3 regions of the Streptacidiphilus sp. MAP5-3 genome follow, and region 2 is predicted to be linked to each of the others. Evidence: riboswitches for the same ligand, from Rfam matches in the RefSeq annotation. Region 2 holds a riboswitch; each other region holds the start of a gene.
The links. Region 2 has a riboswitch for cyclic di-AMP ahead of ABH928_RS20840 (family 16 glycosylhydrolase). Riboswitches for the same ligand answer to the same signal wherever they lie in the genome.
Positions count from the first base shown of each region.

Region 1: linked by a shared signal. The riboswitch ahead of ABH928_RS23955 (NlpC/P60 family protein) and the one ahead of ABH928_RS20840 (family 16 glycosylhydrolase) in region 2 are both predicted to bind cyclic di-AMP.
Region 3: linked by a shared signal. The riboswitch ahead of ABH928_RS21845 (transglycosylase family protein) and the one ahead of ABH928_RS20840 (family 16 glycosylhydrolase) in region 2 are both predicted to bind cyclic di-AMP.

Region 1 is NZ_JBGCCL010000017.1:100,319-106,188, forward strand. It holds gene ABH928_RS23945 (cytosine permease) at 38-1,501, shown strand; gene ABH928_RS23950 (hypothetical protein) at 1,556-1,693, opposite strand; gene ABH928_RS23955 (NlpC/P60 family protein) at 1,790-2,809, opposite strand; cyclic di-AMP (ydaO/yuaA leader) riboswitch at 2,822-2,979, opposite strand; gene ABH928_RS23960 (DUF4232 domain-containing protein) at 3,143-4,204, opposite strand; gene ABH928_RS23965 (RNA polymerase sigma factor) at 4,188-4,682, opposite strand; gene ABH928_RS23970 (class F sortase) at 4,722-5,360, opposite strand; gene ABH928_RS23975 (DUF4232 domain-containing protein) at 5,360-5,870, opposite strand, start outside.
Region 2 is NZ_JBGCCL010000013.1:167,722-173,591, forward strand. It holds gene zapE (cell division protein ZapE) at 1-1,088, shown strand, start outside; gene uvrB (excinuclease ABC subunit UvrB) at 1,156-3,279, shown strand; gene ABH928_RS20835 (TerD family protein) at 3,446-4,024, shown strand; cyclic di-AMP (ydaO/yuaA leader) riboswitch at 4,287-4,408, shown strand; gene ABH928_RS20840 (family 16 glycosylhydrolase) at 4,407-5,615, shown strand; gene ABH928_RS20845 (TerC family protein) at 5,847-5,870, shown strand, end outside.
Region 3 is NZ_JBGCCL010000014.1:165,211-171,080, reverse strand. It holds gene ABH928_RS21850 (D-alanyl-D-alanine carboxypeptidase family protein) at 1-800, shown strand, start outside; cyclic di-AMP (ydaO/yuaA leader) riboswitch at 1,071-1,225, shown strand; gene ABH928_RS21845 (transglycosylase family protein) at 1,231-2,487, shown strand; gene ABH928_RS21840 (GNAT family N-acetyltransferase) at 2,644-2,937, opposite strand; gene ABH928_RS21835 ((4Fe-4S)-binding protein) at 3,075-3,536, opposite strand; gene ABH928_RS21830 (GNAT family N-acetyltransferase) at 3,580-4,131, opposite strand; gene ABH928_RS21825 (MerR family transcriptional regulator) at 4,187-4,549, opposite strand; gene ABH928_RS21820 (NADP-dependent oxidoreductase) at 4,664-5,542, shown strand; tRNA gene ABH928_RS21815 (tRNA-Arg) at 5,635-5,707, shown strand; gene ABH928_RS21810 (helix-turn-helix domain-containing protein) at 5,766-5,870, opposite strand, start outside.

The DNA.
Region 1 (5,870 bases), on a different contig from region 2:
CGCACCCACTGGCGGCCACCGTCCCGAGGGGCTGCACATGGCCGTCTCCGATGAGACCCGAGCGCCGGGCGGACGCCCGTCCGGCACCGCCGCGCACGAGCCCCGCGCGCAGCGCGCCGCCGGCGGTGGCGGAGGCCTGATCGAGGTCCGCTCCATCGACTACGTCCCGCCGGAGGAGCGCCACGGCAAGGTGTGGCACCAGGGCCCGTTCTGGTTCACCGGCAACTTCGTGCTGACCACCATGGTCACCGGCTTCCTCGGCCCGACGCTGGGCCTGCCGGTCGCCTGGTCGATCCTCGCCGTGATCCTCGGCGCGTGTTTCGGCACCTTCTTCATGGCCTTCCACGCCAACCAGGGCCCGCGGATGGGCCTGCCGCAGATGATCCAGTCCCGCGCGCAGTTCGGTCTGCGCGGCGCGGTGCTGCCGTTCGCCGCGGTGGTCTTCGTCTACGTCGGCTTCAACGTCTTCAACGTGGTGCTGGCGACCGAGGGACTGCGCACGGTCCTGCCGGGCGGAACCTGGCTCTGGTACCCGCTGCTGATCGCGCTGGCCGTGGTGCTGGCCGTGGTCGGGCACGACCTGATCCACCTGGTCGAGCGCTGGCTGACGTACATCCTGATCGTGGTCTTCGGCGTGCTGACCGTCTACGCGGTCTTCGGCCACTGGGCGCACGCCCACGGCGGCGGCTCGGGCGGCGGGTTCTCCTGGACGACGTTCCTGGTGGTCTTCTCCGCCGCGGCCGGCTACCAGATCAGCTATGCCGTCTACGTCTCCGACTACTCCCGCTACCTGCCGGAGGACGTCCCCGCCCGCAAGGTGATCTGGTGGACCTACCTCGGCGCGGCCGGCTCGGCGGTCTGGCTGATGTCGCTGGGCGCGCTCCTCGGCTCCCGCCTGCCCGGCGCGGACGCGGTCGCGGCCGTCCGCACCGTCGGCAACGCGCTGCTGCCCGGCTTCGGCACCTTCGCGGTGCTGGTCTCGGTCGTGGCGATCATCGGCATCATGGGCGTCAACGCCTATGGCGCGATGCTCACTTCGACGAGCGCGGTCGACGCGTTCAAGAAGGTCCGGCCGACCGTCCGTACGCGGGTCGTGGGCATCGTCGCGATCGAGCTGATCGTGCTGGTCGTCGCGCTGTCGCTGCCGTCGAACTACCTGGCGAGCTTCAACAACTTCCTGCTGTTGATGCTCTACTTCCTGGTCCCGTGGACGGCCGTCAACCTGGTCGACTTCTACGCGGTCCGGCGCGGGCACTACGACATCGCGGCCATCTTCGACCCGAACGGCGAGTACGGCCGCTGGTCCCCGGCGGGTCTCACCTCGTACGTGGTCGGCATCGTGGCGATGGTCCCGTTCATGGCGCTGTCGTTCTACACCGGCCCGATCGCCAAGGCCCTCGGCGGCGCGGACATCTCCTTCGGCGTCGGCCTGATCGTCGCCGGCGGGCTCTACTACGCCCTGACCGGCTCCGTCCGCCGAAACCTGGCCCTCGCGGCCTGACGGCCCGTCCGGGTGCGCGAGCCCGTCCCGCTCGCGCACCCGAACCGGTCGTCGTCAGACGGTGCGGCCCAGCGCGTCGGCGTCGGCCAGTATTCGGCGTCGGCTCACCGCAAGCCACCGCGCAGCTGCGGCGACGCCCCCGGCCTCGGCAAGCGCGTGAAGGACCAACAGGCGCTTGGGATCGAGTTCCATGCACGCATCACATCACGGCGCAGGCGTGAGCAGTCCGCGAGCGTACGACGGATCCGAGGACGGATCCGTCGTACCGAGCACAGTGAACGCACGTGCCTAGATGTGCCGCATCGCGTAGATCGTGCCGACCGTCGCCATGGGCTCGAAGCGGACGAAGGCGCCGGTGTGCGGGGCGTGGAGGATATAGCCGTTGCCCGCGTACATCCCGACGTGCTCGCCGCCGTTGAAGAAGACCAGGTCACCCACCCGCAGGTCGGCCACCGAGGTGACCGGGGTCCCGTAGGTGAGCTGGGAGTAGGTGTCCCGGCCCAGCTGGTAGCCGGCCTGGGCGTAGGACCACATCATCAGACCCGAGCAGTCGAACTGGTCCGGTCCGTCATAACTCCAGTGGTACGGCAGGCCGATGCGTGTCTTGGCCGCGGCGAACGCCGCCATCTCGATCGAGTCGCCGGGCGTCGCGCCGCTGAGGTTCGGGGTCGTGGTGCTGCCCTGGGAGCCGCCGCCGGTCAACGTCGCACGCTGGGCGGCGGTGACGGAGTCGAGGAGCTTCTGGGTCTGTGCGACCTTCTGCATGACCGCGGCCTTGGCCGCCGCGGCCTGCTGCAGCATGGCGTCGAGTCGGCCCAGCTCCGACTCCGCCTGGGCCTTCTCCGTGTCGAGGATCTTCTCCTCCGCCTGGAGCTGGGCCAGCTGGTCGGTCTGGCTCTGGCTCACCTCGTCCATGGTGGACGCCTTGGCGAGGAAGTCGTCCGGGCTCGCACTGAGCAGCAGCTGAACGGTCGGATCGACGCTGCCGTTCGCGTACTGCGTCGCGGCCAAGGTGCCGACGCCCTCCAGCAGGACGTTCACCTTGGCCTGCTCCCTGGCGATCTCGTCCTGGAGCACGGACACCTTCTGCTGGAGCTGTTGGGCCTGCTCCTGGACCTGGTCGTAGCTCTGGACCGCTTTGTCGGTCTCGTTGTTGAGCTGGTCGAGCTGCGCCTTGAGCTGGCCGGTGGACGGTGTGGGCGCGGCCTGGGCGGCCTGCGCGGAGAGCACGACGCCGGTGGCCGCCGCAGCGGTGACGAGGGTGACGCGGGCGCGACTGGGCGCCTTGGCACGACGGTGGGACGCCACGACGGGCGGACTCCGTTCTTCCTTGTCCGCCTACCGGGTGAGCTGACGGGTTCGGACCGGAAGAGTGGCCCTACGACGTCTCACCACCACGCGCTTCCGCCGGTGGCCCTGACGCCGATTCACCCCGGGAACGTGGTTCCCCGGCTCCGACCGCGCGGCTCGCAGGTCCCGCCTCTGGGAACCCCCGCGCCGCAGGTCGAACTCGGCGGGACCGTCACGGCCCCCCGAACGGGTGGTCGACTGCGCAACGGTTCGATCCAGAACCATAGTTGTCGGATCGTCATGAAATCAATATCGGGACGAGAGAAACAGGTGGTACTCCCGAAAGCAGTGTCAACCAGGCGGGTTGCCGGTGACGCCGGGGCCGAAGGGGGTGACCGAGAAGAGGTTGTCGCAGTTGGTCACCTGGCCCGGGAAGACCAACGAGGCGCGGCTGCCAGGCGGGTAGATCCGCATCGAGGTGGAGGTGGGGAGGCACTCGCTCGGGTTGTTGGTCTGCCGGTTGACGGTGTGGATGGTGTCGCTGGCCGACGCGCCCGGCGCGAGGACGACAGGGCTGTACCCGATGTGCTCGTACGTCGCGGGCGCGCCGATCTGGGCGCCGTGGGCGTCCAGCATGGACAGCCCGGGATAGCCGGTGACGTGACAGGGCGCCGAGCTGTGGTTGGTAACCACCAGGTAGGAGTAGATCTGACCCGCGCCCGCGTTCCCGCTGCCGAGCGCCGCGCTGAGCTGCGAGGCCGTGCAGAGCGGCGTCCCGCCTCCGGAACCGGAACCGGACCCCGTGGAGCCGGGTGCGGGTGTCGCGGAGACGCTCGCCTGCGCTGTGGGCGGCGAGGTGGGCGTGCTCGACGACGTGGGGCTGGGCGCCTGGGTCGGCACGGCGCTCGGGGACGCGCTCGGGCTGGGGCTCGTGCTGACCGGAGCGGGGGTGGGCACGGCCTGGGTCGCGGACGCCGGAGGCGTGACCACCTCTCCCGGCCCTTGCGGCGCGGGTACGCCGACGAGGTAGAGGGACACTCCCAGCACGGCGACGCACGCGGTCGCACCGGCCAGGGCACGCTTGCGCTTCCGCCGCACCGCACGCCGCCGGATCTGCGTGAACGCGCCCTCGGGGATGGGCATCGGCTCGATCGGCAGCAGCAGGTCGCCGAGGTCACCCAGATCACTCAAGTCGCCCAAGTCGCCCCGTGACTCAGGTCCGTCGGTGTCGGTCGGCTCCCCGCCGAGCGTGTCCGTCTCGGGCCCGACAGGGTCACCCGCGGGAACGTCGCGCTCGTTGGCCTGGTTGGCCTCGTTGCCCTCGTCGCGCTCGGTGGCGTCGCTGGGCTCGGTGGCGTCATTGGGCTCGTTGGGGTCGCCCGCGTGGCCGCGTGGGTCAGCGGGTCCGTTCATGGAGTCCCCCAAGGGTCGCGCGGAGCAGTTCGCGGGCGGCGTGCAGGTCGGACTTCACGGTGCCCTCGTTGCGGCCGAGTCGCACCGCGACTTCGCGCACCGGAAGGTCCGCGAAGTAGTACAGCAGCACCGGGTCGCGCAGCCGCTCGGGGAGGGACTCCACCATGATGCGGACGGAAGGGTCGTCCGCCGCGTCCGGCTGCTGCTTCACCGCTTCCTCCCTTCCCGCATGCCGAAGTGCCCGCCGTTCGCGCTCAAGTCTGCGCCAATGGTCGCGGACCAGGTTGGCCGCGGTCACGTAGAGGAAACCGGTCGGCTCCTCCACCTTGGTCCAGCGGGCCCACAGCCGGGTGAACGCCTCCGCGGCGATCTCGTGGGCGGTGCCGTCGTCGTCGACCAGGCGACGGCACCAGCCCGCGAGCCGCGGGTAGAGGCTGCGGAACAGATCGGCTGCGTCCTCCTCGGAGTGTGACGCGATGACCGCTCTCCTTACATCGAGCCGGGCGGCGGTCGGGAGTCAGGATCCGCTGAGAGAGGCGTAGACGATCACGTTGTCGGGATAGCCGCCGCCACTCAGGTGCGGTCCGCCGCACGTGATGAGACGCAGCGCAGGGTGGTCGACGTTCCCGTACACCGCGTTCGTCGGGAAGGTCGACTTCCCCACGGTCTGCACGGAGTCGACCCGGAAGACGGCGGTCGCACCGTCCTGCAGCGTCACCTCCACCTGGTCGCCCGGATGCAGCCGGGACAGGTGCAGGAAGACGCCGTCCCCGTAGCTGCCGACCGTCACGTGCCCGAGGATCACTGACGGGCCGGTCTGCCCCGGTGTCGGCGAGCCGTCGTACCAGGCGGCGGGCGCGTTCGCCTCGATCGGCGGCACGCCGACCGTGCCGTCGGAGTTCAGTCCGACCTGCATGACGGACGCGTCGACTCCGATCGCGGGAATCCGCAGCCGGGCCGGGACGGACCGGGCGAGCGGAGCGGCGGCGGCAGGGGCGGTCGACGACGCCATGGTGCTGCCGCCGGGATCACTCGGCGTGCTCCCGGCAACGCTGCCGGACGAGCCCGAACCGCAGCCGGCCAGCACGAGGGCGGCCGCCGCGACCAGCGCCGCGACCGCTCCCCGCACCCCGTACTGCCGCAGCTGAGCCGCCATCAGCCCCGCGCCTGGGAGCGCGACCGGCGCCGCGCCGCCGCACCCGCGCCGCCCAGCACCAGCACGCCGGCAGCACCGGCGACGATCAGCCCGGTGTCGCCACTCCCGGACGACGTCGACGCCAAGCCGGTGTCCGGGGCGCCACTCGGCACCGCAGTGACCTCCGAACTGGGCGTGGCGGAAGGGGCCGCGGTCGGCGTGCCGCCCGTGCCACCACCGTTGCCGCCCGAGGAGCCCTGGCTCGGCGAGGCGGACGGAGTGCCCGTGGGCTGCGCGTTCGACGGGTTCCCGGAGTTGCCGGGGCCGAACGGGGTGACCGAGAACGTGTGGTCGCAGTCGGTGATCTTGCCCGGGAAGGTCAGCGCGACCTTGCTGCCCGGCGCGTACATTCGCAGGTCGGTCGAGGCCGGCAGGCACTCGCCCGGGTTGTCGGTCTGCCGGTTGGCGGTGTGGATGGTGTCGCTCGCGGACGCGCCCGGCGCGAGCACGACGGAGCTGTACGTCATGCTC
Region 2 (5,870 bases):
AGTCTTCCACGCCCCCGCGGACCGTACCCTTGGGACTCGTGTCGCCTATAGCCCTGTCCGAGCGCCGGCCCGTTGTCGCAGCCGAGCGGCTGATCGCCGAGATGGTCCCGCCGCCGCGCTTCCAGGGAGCGCGCTTCGCCACGTACATCCCGGACCCGCAGCAGCCGAGCCAGAGCGAGGCCGTACGGATCCTGGAGGCGTTCGCGTCCGGCCTGGCCGCGCGCGGCACCGTGCCCGCGCCCAGGAAGCGCTGGTTCGGCCGTTCGACGCAGCCCGCGACCCCGGCCGGTCCAGGCGGCGTCTACCTCGACGGCGGCTACGGCGTCGGCAAGACCCACCTGCTCGCCTCGCTCTGGCACGCCACGCCCGGCCCCAAGGCCTTCGGCACCTTCGTCGAGCTGACCAACCTGGTCGGTGCGCTCGGCTTCCAGCAGGCGGTCCAGGCGCTGTCTGGGCACACCCTGCTGTGCATCGACGAGTTCGAGCTCGACGACCCGGGCGACACCGTCCTGGTCTCCAGCCTGCTGACCCGCCTCGCCGAGGCGGGCGTGAAGCTGGCCGCCACCTCCAACACCCTCCCGGGCAAGCTGGGTGAGGGCCGTTTCGCGGCGTCCGACTTCATGCGCGAGATCCAGGGCCTGGCCTCGCGCTTCCGCAGCGTCCGCATCGACGGCCAGGACTACCGCCACCGCGGCCTCCCCGAGGCGCCGCCCCCGTACGTCGACGCCGAGGTCGCGCAGCTCGCCGCGTCCTACGGCGAGGGGGCGTCCCTGGACGACTTCGACGCGCTCCTCAACCACCTCTCCGAGGTCCACCCCAGCCGCTACGGCGCCCTGCTGGACGGCGTGGACGCCGTCTTCCTGCGCGGCGTCACCCCGGTCGCGGACCAGAGCACGGCGCTGCGCCTCGTGGTCCTCGCGGACCGGATGTACGACCGCGAACTGCCGATCGTCGCCTCCGGCGCGGGCTTCGACTCCATATTCAGCGACGAGATGCTGGCCGGGGGGTACAAGAAGAAGTACTTCCGCGCGATATCCCGCCTCGTCGCGCTGGCCCGCGACAGCAAGCAGATAGCGGCGACCGCCTGAGCCGGACCGGGGGGCGTTCTCCGCTTACGTGACGGGTTTGTCAGTGGGGGGTCGTACGGTTGGTCGCGTGAGACCCATCACCGATCTTCAGCGGTCCGTGGCGCCTTTCGAGGTCGTCAGTCCCTACCAGCCCAACGGCGACCAGCCCGCCGCCATCGCGGAGCTGGAGCGTCGCGTCCGTGCGGGTGAGAAGGACGTGGTCCTGCTCGGCGCCACCGGCACGGGCAAGTCCGCCACCACGGCGTGGATGATCGAGAAGCTGCAGCGCCCGACGCTGGTCATGGCGCCGAACAAGACGCTGGCCGCCCAGCTGGCCAACGAGTTCCGCGAGCTGCTGCCGAACAACGCCGTCGAGTACTTCGTCTCGTACTACGACTACTACCAGCCCGAGGCGTACATCGCGCAGACGGACACCTACATCGAGAAGGACTCCTCGATCAACGAGGAGGTCGAGCGGCTGCGCCACTCGGCGACCAACTCGCTGCTGACCCGGCGCGACGTGATCGTCGTCGCCTCCGTCTCCTGCATCTACGGCCTGGGTACGCCGCAGGAGTACGTGGACCGGATGGTCCAGCTCAAGGTCGGCGACGAGATCGACCGGGACGCGCTGCTGCGCCGCTTCGTCGACATCCAGTACAACCGGAACGACCTCGCCTTCACCCGCGGCACCTTCCGGGTGCGCGGCGACACCATCGAGATCTTCCCGGTCTACGAGGAGCTCGCGGTCCGGATCGAGATGTTCGGCGACGAGATCGAGGCGCTGAGCACGCTCCACCCGCTCACCGGCGAGGTCATCAGCGAGGACCAGTCGCTTCACGTCTTCCCCGCGTCCCACTACGTGGCCGGCCCGGAGCGGATGGAGCACGCCATCGCCGGCATCGAGGCCGAGTTGGAGCAGACCCTCGCCACGATGGAGAAGCAGGGCAAGCTCCTGGAGGCCCAGCGGCTGCGCATGCGCACGACCTACGACATCGAGATGATGCGTCAGATCGGCACCTGCTCCGGCATCGAGAACTACTCCCGGCACATCGACGGCCGCGACCCCGGCAGTGCGCCCAACACCCTGATGGACTTCTTCCCGGAGGACTTCCTCCTGGTCATCGACGAGTCGCACGTCACTGTGCCGCAGATCGGCGCGATGTACGAGGGTGATGCCTCGCGCAAGCGGGCGCTGGTGGAGCACGGCTTCCGGCTGCCCTCGGCCATGGACAACCGCCCGCTCAAGTGGGAGGAGTTCGTCGAGCGGATCGGTCAGACGGTCTACCTGTCGGCCACCCCGGGCGCCTACGAGCTCTCCCGCTCCGACAGCCAGGTCGAGCAGATCATCCGTCCCACCGGCCTGATCGACCCGGAGGTCGTGGTCAAGCCGACGGAGGGTCAGATCGACGACCTGGTCCACGAGATCCGGCTGCGCACAGAGAAGGACGAGCGCGTCCTGGTCACCACGCTGACCAAGAAGATGTCCGAGGACCTCACCGACTACATGCTCGAACTCGGCATCCGGGTCCGGTACCTGCACAGCGACATCGACACGCTGCGCCGCGTCGAGCTGCTGCGCCAGCTGCGGGCCGGCGAGTACGACGTGCTGGTCGGCATCAACCTGCTCCGTGAGGGCCTCGACCTGCCCGAGGTCTCGCTGGTGGCGATCCTGGACGCCGACAAGGAGGGCTTCCTGCGGTCGCCCACCTCGCTGATCCAGACGATCGGCCGTGCCGCCCGTAACGTCTCCGGCCAGGTCCACATGTACGCGGACCGGATCACCCCGGCGATGGAGCGGGCCATCGACGAGACTAACCGTCGTCGCGAGATCCAGCAGGCCTACAACCGCGACCACGGCATCGACCCGCAGCCGCTGCGCAAGAAGATCGGCGACATCCTCGACTCGCTCGCCCGCGAGGACATGGACACCGCCGAGCTGCTCAGCACCGGTTACCGCCAGGGCGGCGGTGGCGGCGGGCGCGGTCAGAAGGCCCCGGTCCCGGCGCTCGGCGCCAAGGCCGCAGCCGCCGCGGGAAAGAAGGACGCCAAGAGCCTGCCCGCCGCCGAACTGGCCGAGCTGATCGGCGAGCTGACCGACCGGATGCACGCCGCCGCGGCCGAGCTGCAGTTCGAGGTCGCCGCGCGGCTCCGCGACGAGGTGAACGAACTGAAGAAGGAGTTGCGCCAGATGCGCGAAGCCGGCCTCGCCTGAGTGCACCGCTTGAGTGCGCCCGAGTGCACCGCTTGAGTGATCGTCGGCACTCCCGGGGAACCCGCAGGCCCGTCCGGGTCGTATGGTGCAGTGAGGGCTGCGTCGGAGCCGGACGGGCGCCGGTACCGAGGCTGCGGTTCGCGAACGAGTTCGGGAGGGGCGTGCCGTGTCGGTGAATCTGAGCAAGGGTCAGAGCGTAAGTCTGGAGAAGGACGACGGGGGCATGCTGTCCCTGGTGCGGATGGGCCTGGGGTGGCAGGCGGCGCCGCGCAAGGGCCTGTTCGGCACCCGCCGCCGCGAGATCGACCTGGACGCCTCGGCGGTGCTCTACTCCCAGGGCTCGCTGGCCGACGTGGTCTTCTTCCAGCACCTGGTGAGCAACGACGGCTCGGTGCGCCACACCGGCGACAACCTGGTCGGCGGCAAGGGCGGGGAGGACGACGAGTCGATCCTGGTCGACCTGCGCCGGGTCCCCGACCGGATCACCCAGATCGTCTTCACCGTCAACTCCTACAACGGCCAGAGCTTCCAGGAGGTGCAGCGCGCCCACTGCCGCCTGGTCGACGAGGCCACCGGCGACGAGCTGGCCCGCTTCACGCTCAGCGGCGGCGGCCCGCACACCGGCCAGGTGATGGCCAAGGTCTACCGGGACGCGGGCGGCAGCTGGCAGATGGCGGCGATCGGCATCCCGGCACAGGGCCGCACCTTCCAGGAGATGCTCCCGGCGATCGAGCAGGCGCTCTGAGCAGGGTCGGCTCAATGGCCTCGGCAGGGCCTTGGCAGCGCCTGAGCAGGCTCTGAGCAGGGCCTTCTGCGTCGTGTAAAGGATCTGTGAGATAGCCCTCAATACCCTTCGAGGGCTTGGGGCGCGCCGACCTCATCTGCCTAACCTGCCCGAGTCCGTCGCCACAGACGGGCACCGTGCGCCGGTACGCCTTGTCCTGCCCGTCGACGCCGGATCGCACGAGTACCACGGGCCGGAGCGGGGGAACCAGGTAAGCGCCCCGCTCTGCCCTGCGCCCACGCGCGGGACCGGTCGGGGCTCGGGGTGAAGCCGCCGCCGCGCGGCCGGGCCAGCCTTCCGGCCCGAACCCGACAGCTCACCTCGCAGGCGTCGGAGAGGCGCCATGCGATCCACCCTGTCCACCCCTGCCCGAATACTGGCCTTCACGGCCGCGCCCGCCCTGCTGCTCGGCGGCGCCGTGGCGACCCAGGCCCAGGCGGCCACGCCGAGCGTCAGCGAGACCGGCCTGACCGCGACCACCAGCGGGAACACCGCCAACGTCACGCTCACGGTCCGCTCCACCGCCTGCACCACCGTACGGAGCCTCGGCGTCGCCGTCCGTGACGCGTCCGGCAACAACGTCGACTTCCCGCAGTGGGACAGCAACGCGCGGATCTGCCCGACCGGGCTCACCTTCCACGCCGGCAGCCGCACCTTCGCGCCGGGCCGCTACACGATGATGGGCGCCTACCTGGACGCCGCAGGCTGGCACAACCTGGCGGCCAAGACGCTGGCCGTCGGCTCCGCCGCCACCACGGGCACCCCGGCCCCGGCCCCGAAGCCGACGTCCGCGTCGACGCCCAGCCCGGCACCCACTTCGGCTCCGTCGACGCCTGCTCCGAGCAGCAGCCTGCCCGCCGGTGTCGCCACCTCCACCACCCCGGTCTGGGACGAGGAGTTCAACAACCCGATCACCTGGGGCCAGCGCTGGGTCGGCACCACGACCTCGTCCTACCAGTACGGCGACCACAACCCCAGCGACAACAAGCTGGACTGGCTCGACCCGAACGACGTCGCGGTTGCGGGCGGCGTCGCCACCTTCACCGCCCAGCCGAGCTCGCACACCCTGGAGAACGGCCGGCAGGCCTGGACCACCGGTCTGCTCACCACCGAGGGCTCGCAGGAGGGATTCCAGGTCAAGACCGGCGACTACATCGAGGCCCGCGTCAAGCTCCCCACCCAGCAGGGCGCCTGGCCCGCGCTCTGGACCTGGAAGAACGGCAACGGCGAGATCGACTCGTTCGAGTACCACCCGGACAACCCGAACCTGCTCGAGCTCTCCAACCACGTCAACGCCGCGCACGACTACTACACCGACGCGAACGCGATCAAGCCCGGCCAGTGGGTCACCATCGGCACCAAGTACGGTGCCAACTCCGTCGACTGGTACATCAACGGCGTGAAGGTCTACTCCGACAACACGGGCGTGGGCGCCAACTGGTCCGCCTACCTGATCCTCAACCTGTCGCTCTCCGCGGGCCAGTACCACCCGGCCCCGAGCGGCACCGAGCCGATCAGCTTCTCCGTGGACTACGTCCGCGTCTACAACTGAGCGCCGCGAGCGCCGCTAGCGCCGCACTCGCGCGATTCCTTACGTTTTCCTGCCGGGGCTGCTGTTAGCCTCGGCAGGAAGCGGAGGGGAGTACTCCCTGAAACGACGTCCCCGTCAGCACGTCGGTGCCCAGCACCGACCGGGGTCGTCGGCCCACACCGACATCGACGGTGGGGCGGAGGAGACCTCCGGCAGACAACAGCTGTCGCCTGCCGGAGGAGCAACCCGTCCATGGACGTGTCCGTGGCCCTGTGG
Region 3 (5,870 bases), on a different contig from region 2:
TGCTGATCCCCTCCGCCAACAACGTCGCCCGGCTGCTGGGCCGTTGGGACGCGGGCAGTGACGCCGCCTTCGTGCAGAAGATGCAGAGCACCGCGGCCGGTCTGGGCATGACCAAGAGCGTCTACACCGACCCCAGCGGTCTCGACGCGACCACCAAGAGCACGGCCAACGACCAGCTCAAGCTGATCGAGGCGGCCATGCAGATGCCGGTCTTCAAGGAGATCGTCAGCACCCCGTCGTTCAACGCGGCGGAGAACGGCATCACGCCGAACACCAACACGCTGGTCGGCAGCAACGGCGTCATCGGCATCAAGACCGGCACCAGCACGGCGGCCCTCGGCAACCTGGTGTGGGCGGCGGAGCAGAACGTCGGCGGTGCGCAGCAGCTGATCCTGGGCGCGGTGCTGAGCCAGCCCGCGATCGGGCCGGGGCCGGGGCAGGGCATCCTCGCCCAGGTGCTGCAGAAGAGCCAGCAGCTGATCATCAGCGCCGAGAGCGCGCTGCAGTCGCACGTCGTGATCAAGAAGGGCGACGTCGTCGGGTACGTCGACGACGGTCTCGGCGGACACACCCCGGTCGTGGCCACCGCGGACGTCAGCGTCATCGGCTGGAGCGGCCTGTCGGTGAGCACGTCGCTGCAGCCGCTCGCCGGACAGTCCGTCCCGCACAGCGCAGCCGCCGGGACGGCCGTCGGCAACCTGGTCGTGGGCAGTGGTGCCGGAGCGCAGACGATCCCGGTCGCGCTGCAGTCGGCGCTCAGCACTCCGGGCACCGGCGCGAAGCTGACCCGACTGGGCTGACGCACTGTCAGATCGCTCTCTCAGATTCCCCGCTTGAAACGGGCCCGTCCGTCGGACGGGCCCGTTGTCATGCCCGGGGGTGCAATCTTGACGACATTTCGGACATCTACGCAGGGTTGGAGTGCGAACCAATGACGGTCGATGTGACGGACCTCTCAACGGCCTTTGATCGGCTTGAGGTTTGAACTTCGATCTGCCTACGGTCGGCGTCGTTCGCACTTAAGCGGAACTGACATCACCGGAACGCCGAGTCCTGCCGTCGGGGTTGTCAGCTGTCACCCGACGCACACCACGGCAGGAGCGGGGGACCCAGGTAAGTCGCCGGGAGCGTGTCGCTCCCGGCTCGGGGTGAAGCCGTGCTCTGCACGGCCGGGCGACTCCGGCCCGAACCCGACAGCTCACCTCGCAGGCGTGGGAGAGGACCCACACCATGACTGGTCGCCACCGCGCGCCCAAGATCGCCCGCCGTGCCTCCAAGCGCCTGCTCGCCACCGTCGGGCTGACCGGCGCAGGCCTCGCCCTTCCGCTGGTCACCGCGACCGGCGCCCACGCCGCCACCGTCTCCACCTGGGACTCCGTCGCCCAGTGCGAGAGCAGCGGTGACTGGTCGATCAACACCGGCAACGGCTACTACGGTGGCCTCCAGTTCTCGCAGTCCACCTGGGACGCCTACGGCGGGCAGCAGTACGCGTCCTCCGCCGACCAGGCCACCAAGGACCAGCAGATCGCCGTCGCCGAGAAGGTCCTCGCGGACCAGGGCCCCGGCGCCTGGCCCGTCTGCGGCCCGCAGGCCGGTCTGACCCAGGGCGGCCCCGCCCCGGCGATCAGCACCTCCGGCTCGTCGAGCAGCTCCAACTCGACCGGCTCTTCCGGTTCGACCGCCGCGAGCGACTCGTCGGCCGCCGGCAGCACCAGCAGTTCCTCCGAGTCCGGCTCCGCCGCGTCCAGCGCCTCCAGCGCCCCGGCGACCGGCGGCTCCTCCGCCGGGCACTACACGGTCCGGACCGGCGACTGGCTCTCCACCATCGCGCAGAAGCACGATGTCTCCGGCGGCTGGGAGCGTCTGTACCAGCTGAACAAGGCGACCCTCACCCACGGCCCGAACCTGATCTTCCCGGGTCAGCAGCTGGTCCTGGGCGGCAGCGCCGCGTCCGCCCGGGCGGCACAGCCCTCGAACGACTCGGCCGGCGACTCGGACAACGACTCGTCGTCCGCCGCTTCGTCCTCGTCCTCGAACGCGTCCGCGAGCTCGAACTCCTCCGGCTCCACCCAGGCGTCCACCGGTGCGGCGACCTCGTCGAGCAGCTCGACGCAGGCCGGCTCCGGCGCGGCCGCGACGGCGATCGCCTTCGCCGAGGCGCACGTGGGCGACTCCTACGTCTACGGCGGCAACGGCCCGAACGCGTGGGACTGCTCCGGTCTGGTCCAGGCCGCTTACGCCCAGGCCGGGATCAGCCTGCCGCGCACCTCCGCCGACCAGGCCTCGGCCACCACGCCGGTCTCCCTCAACTCGCTGCAGCCGGGTGACCTGCTCTTCTGGTCCAGCGACGGCAGCGACTCCGGCGTCTACCACGTCGCCATCTACGTCGGTGGCGGCCGCTACGTCGAGGCTGCCAACCCGAGCTCGGGCGTCAAGTGGGACACCATCAGCGACTACACCCCGAGCTTCGCCGGTCGCGTCTCCTGACACACCGCACCAGGTGTGGCGTGGTGGGCCGGTCCGGGTGACCTGTCTGGCTCGGACCGGTCCGCCGCGTCGCTGTTGACGGGTTGTCGTCCGGAGGTGAGACGCAGCCCGTCGGGATTCCTCTCCCTCATGCACCCGGAGTACCGGATGCGCCGTTCACTCGGCGTCGTCCTGGTACTCCGGGTGTCGTGTCAGCCAGGCCTTGATGAACGGGCAGGTCACCTGGACCTTGATGCCCCGGCGGCGGCCGTCCTCCACGGCGGTGCGGGCCAGCAGGCCGCCGATGCCCAGGCCCTCGTAGGCGGGGCCGACGACGGTGTGCTGGTAGATCACCCGGTCGTCGTTGCGGACGTACGAGGTGAACCCGACCAGCTCTCCCTCGATCCGGGCCTCGAACCGCTGCGCCCCCGGCGCGTCGGCGACCGTGACCTCGGCCTCGCTCGTGCTCATCCTCGCCGCCTCCTGACGGTGCTGCTGCCCGTGGCTGTCCGCTTGCCGTCTTGTCTCTTTGCAGCCGTTCGTCCCTTGCAGTCTCCGTCACGCGGGCCGATTTCCCGGGAACGGACACGCGTACGTGGCCGTGTGTCTCAGGCCTCGTGCCAGCCGATCCGCTCGTGCGAGCCGTCGCAGAACGGCTTGTTGGCGCTCGCGCCGCACCGGCACAGCGCTGCGCGTACCTCGCGGGAGGGTTCGGCCGCTCCGGCAGGCGCCTCGATCCGGAGATCGCCGCGGACCAGCAGCGGGCCGTCCGGCTCCGGCGTGATCACGGTGGGACGCTCGGGCTCCTCGGCGGGGCCCTCCGGCAGCAGGTAGTGCAGTGCGCCCGTCGGGCACGCGCGCACGGCGGCGGCGACCCGCTCCGCGTCGGCGTTGGCGGGCTGGATCCACGGCCGCCGCTCCGGGTCGAACACCTCCCCGGCGCGGCGCACGCACTCGGCGTAGTGCCGACAGCGCCCGGCGTCGTAGCGGACCCGGATGCCCGGCGCCTCGTAGACCTTCACGCGATCGCCCGGCGGCAGCCCTTCGAAGCCCGCTTCTGCGTCCTGCATACTCCCATGGTCCGTCGCGGGCGCATTCACAGCAGGCCGGTGGTCACCACACGTCGCCGTCGCGCCAGTCGCAGGTCAGCTCGGCGGTCAGGTCGAGCTCCGGCGCCGGGCCGGAGGCCACGGGCAGCACGAAGAGGCAGTCCTCGGCGTCCGGCGTCCGGACCACCCCGGCGGGTGTCAGCGCCGATGCCCGGCCCTGCCACCGCTGCCAGCCGCGGGCGGCGTAGAACCCCATGGCCTCGTCGGTCGCCGCCAGCGCCCCGACGTCGTACGCGCGCCTGATCACCCGCTCCAGGGCCGCCATCACCGCCCCGCCGTACCCCTGCCCGCGCAGGCGCGCCTCGACGCCGACGCCCTCCACGTACCCGGCCCGCAACGCCTGCCCCCGGTACATCAGTCGCCGCTGCACCACCGCCGCGTGCGCGACCACCTGGCCGCCGGGCCCGCGCTCCCGGACCAGCGCGTGCACGCCCCCGAGCGAGTGCTCCCAGTCCTCCTCGGCCATGTCCGCGAAGACCCGGTACAGCAACGCCCGTGCAGCGGCGAGCTCCGCTTCGTCCAACTCGGCGGTGTGCGCGACGCGTACCTCGATCACGCATCCACTCTGCCAGGGGGAGGGCTTCCGAGCCGCACTCGGCGAGTTGCGCGCGTCAGTCCCCGCGGCCCGCACCGGCCTGGATGACGAGTTCCAACAGCTCCTGCGACGCCTGGAGTTCGTCGATGGCCTCGGTGACGCGCGCGTGCTCGCGTCGCAGTGCGGCCACCGTGTCGTCGCACACAGGCACCAGTCGTCGGCCGTCCATGCGGACGCAGGGCAGGATCAGCGCGATGGTGGCGGTGGAGAGCCTGGCGGCCAGGAGGCACCGGATCCGCCGGACCGTCTCCACGTCCTCCTCGCGGTAGGTGCGGTAGCCGCCTGAGCCGCGATCAGGGGCGAGTAGGCCCTGCTCCTCGTAGTAGCGGAGCAGCCTCGGGTGGACCCCGGTCCTGCGGGACATCTCACCGATGCGCACCTGATCCCCCCGGCCTTGACTCTCACACCGATGTCAGAGTTTACCGTCCGAGTACTGACTACTGACGGCTCTTCCGGCCGTCGGCTGGTGCTCGTCCGGAGGGAAGTAGCTTTCGTGTTCGCTGTCCAGATCGACCGACATGGTGGTCCCGAAGTCCTGCGGGTGCGTGAGGCCGCCGCCCCCGTCGCCGCGGCCGGCGAACTGCTTGTCCGCACTGTGGCCAGCACGATCAACCCGGTGGACTGGAAGACGCGGGCCTGGGACGTCGGACCCGCGTTCCCGATGACGCTCGGCTGGGACCTCGCCGGCATGGTGGTCGCCACGGAGTCGGCCGAGTTCTCGGTCGGGGACCGGGTGGTCGCGATGTCGGCCCAGCTGGCGACCGGGCTCGGGACCTGGGCCGAGCTGGTGGCGTTGCCCGCCGCTCTGGTGGCCCACGCGCCCGCGTCCGTCCCACTGGTCGAGGCCTCGGCCCTTCCGCTCGCCGGAGTCACCGCCCTGCAGGCGCTGGCTCGACTGGATCTCGTCGAGGGGCAGCGGTTGTTGGTCACGGGCGCGCTCGGCGCGGTGGGGAGGACCGCGGTGGCCCTCGCGCGGCACCGGGGCGCGGTGGTGGACGGGCTCGTCTCTCGTGCCGAACACCTGAAGCCCGCAGGAGAGTTGGGTCTGACCTCCGTCGCGTCGGCGGCCTCGGACCTGACGTCGGAGAGCTACGACGCGGTCCTCGACACCGCCGGGGTGGACGTGTCCGCCGCCCTCGTGCCGGACGGTCGCTACGTCTCCGTCGCGGACGCGCCGCTGCCCGATCTTCCGGGCGCGGAGAAGAGCTACGTCCAGGAGAACAGCGCCGATCTGGCCGAGCTGGTCCGCCTGGTGGACGCGGGGGTGGTCCGCCCGCACGTCGCCCACCACTTCTCCGTCCGCCAGGTGCGCAGGGCAACGGAGTTGGTCGAGCGCGGCGGCCTGACCGGAAAGGTGGCACTCCACTTCTGATCCCCGCGTGGCCGCTCGAAGCCCCGACGCTGATCCACAGACCCGGTACACTGAGCGCGTGGCGGGGCCGTTGACCCTGCCACGAGGGCAACGCCTCATTAGCTCAGGGGATAGAGCACGGCTCTCCTAAAGCCGGTGTCGCAGGTTCGAATCCTGCATGGGGCACAGCGCTGACCAGCGGAAAGCCCCCGGACCATGATCGGTCCGGGGGCTTTCGTGCCATTCACGCGCCGGATCGCTCGGTCCGGCCGCAGAGGAGGGCGGCGCGGAGGTCGAGGCGGTCCTCCAGGCCGGAGAGGCTGCGGCCGGTCAACTCCTCGATGCGGCC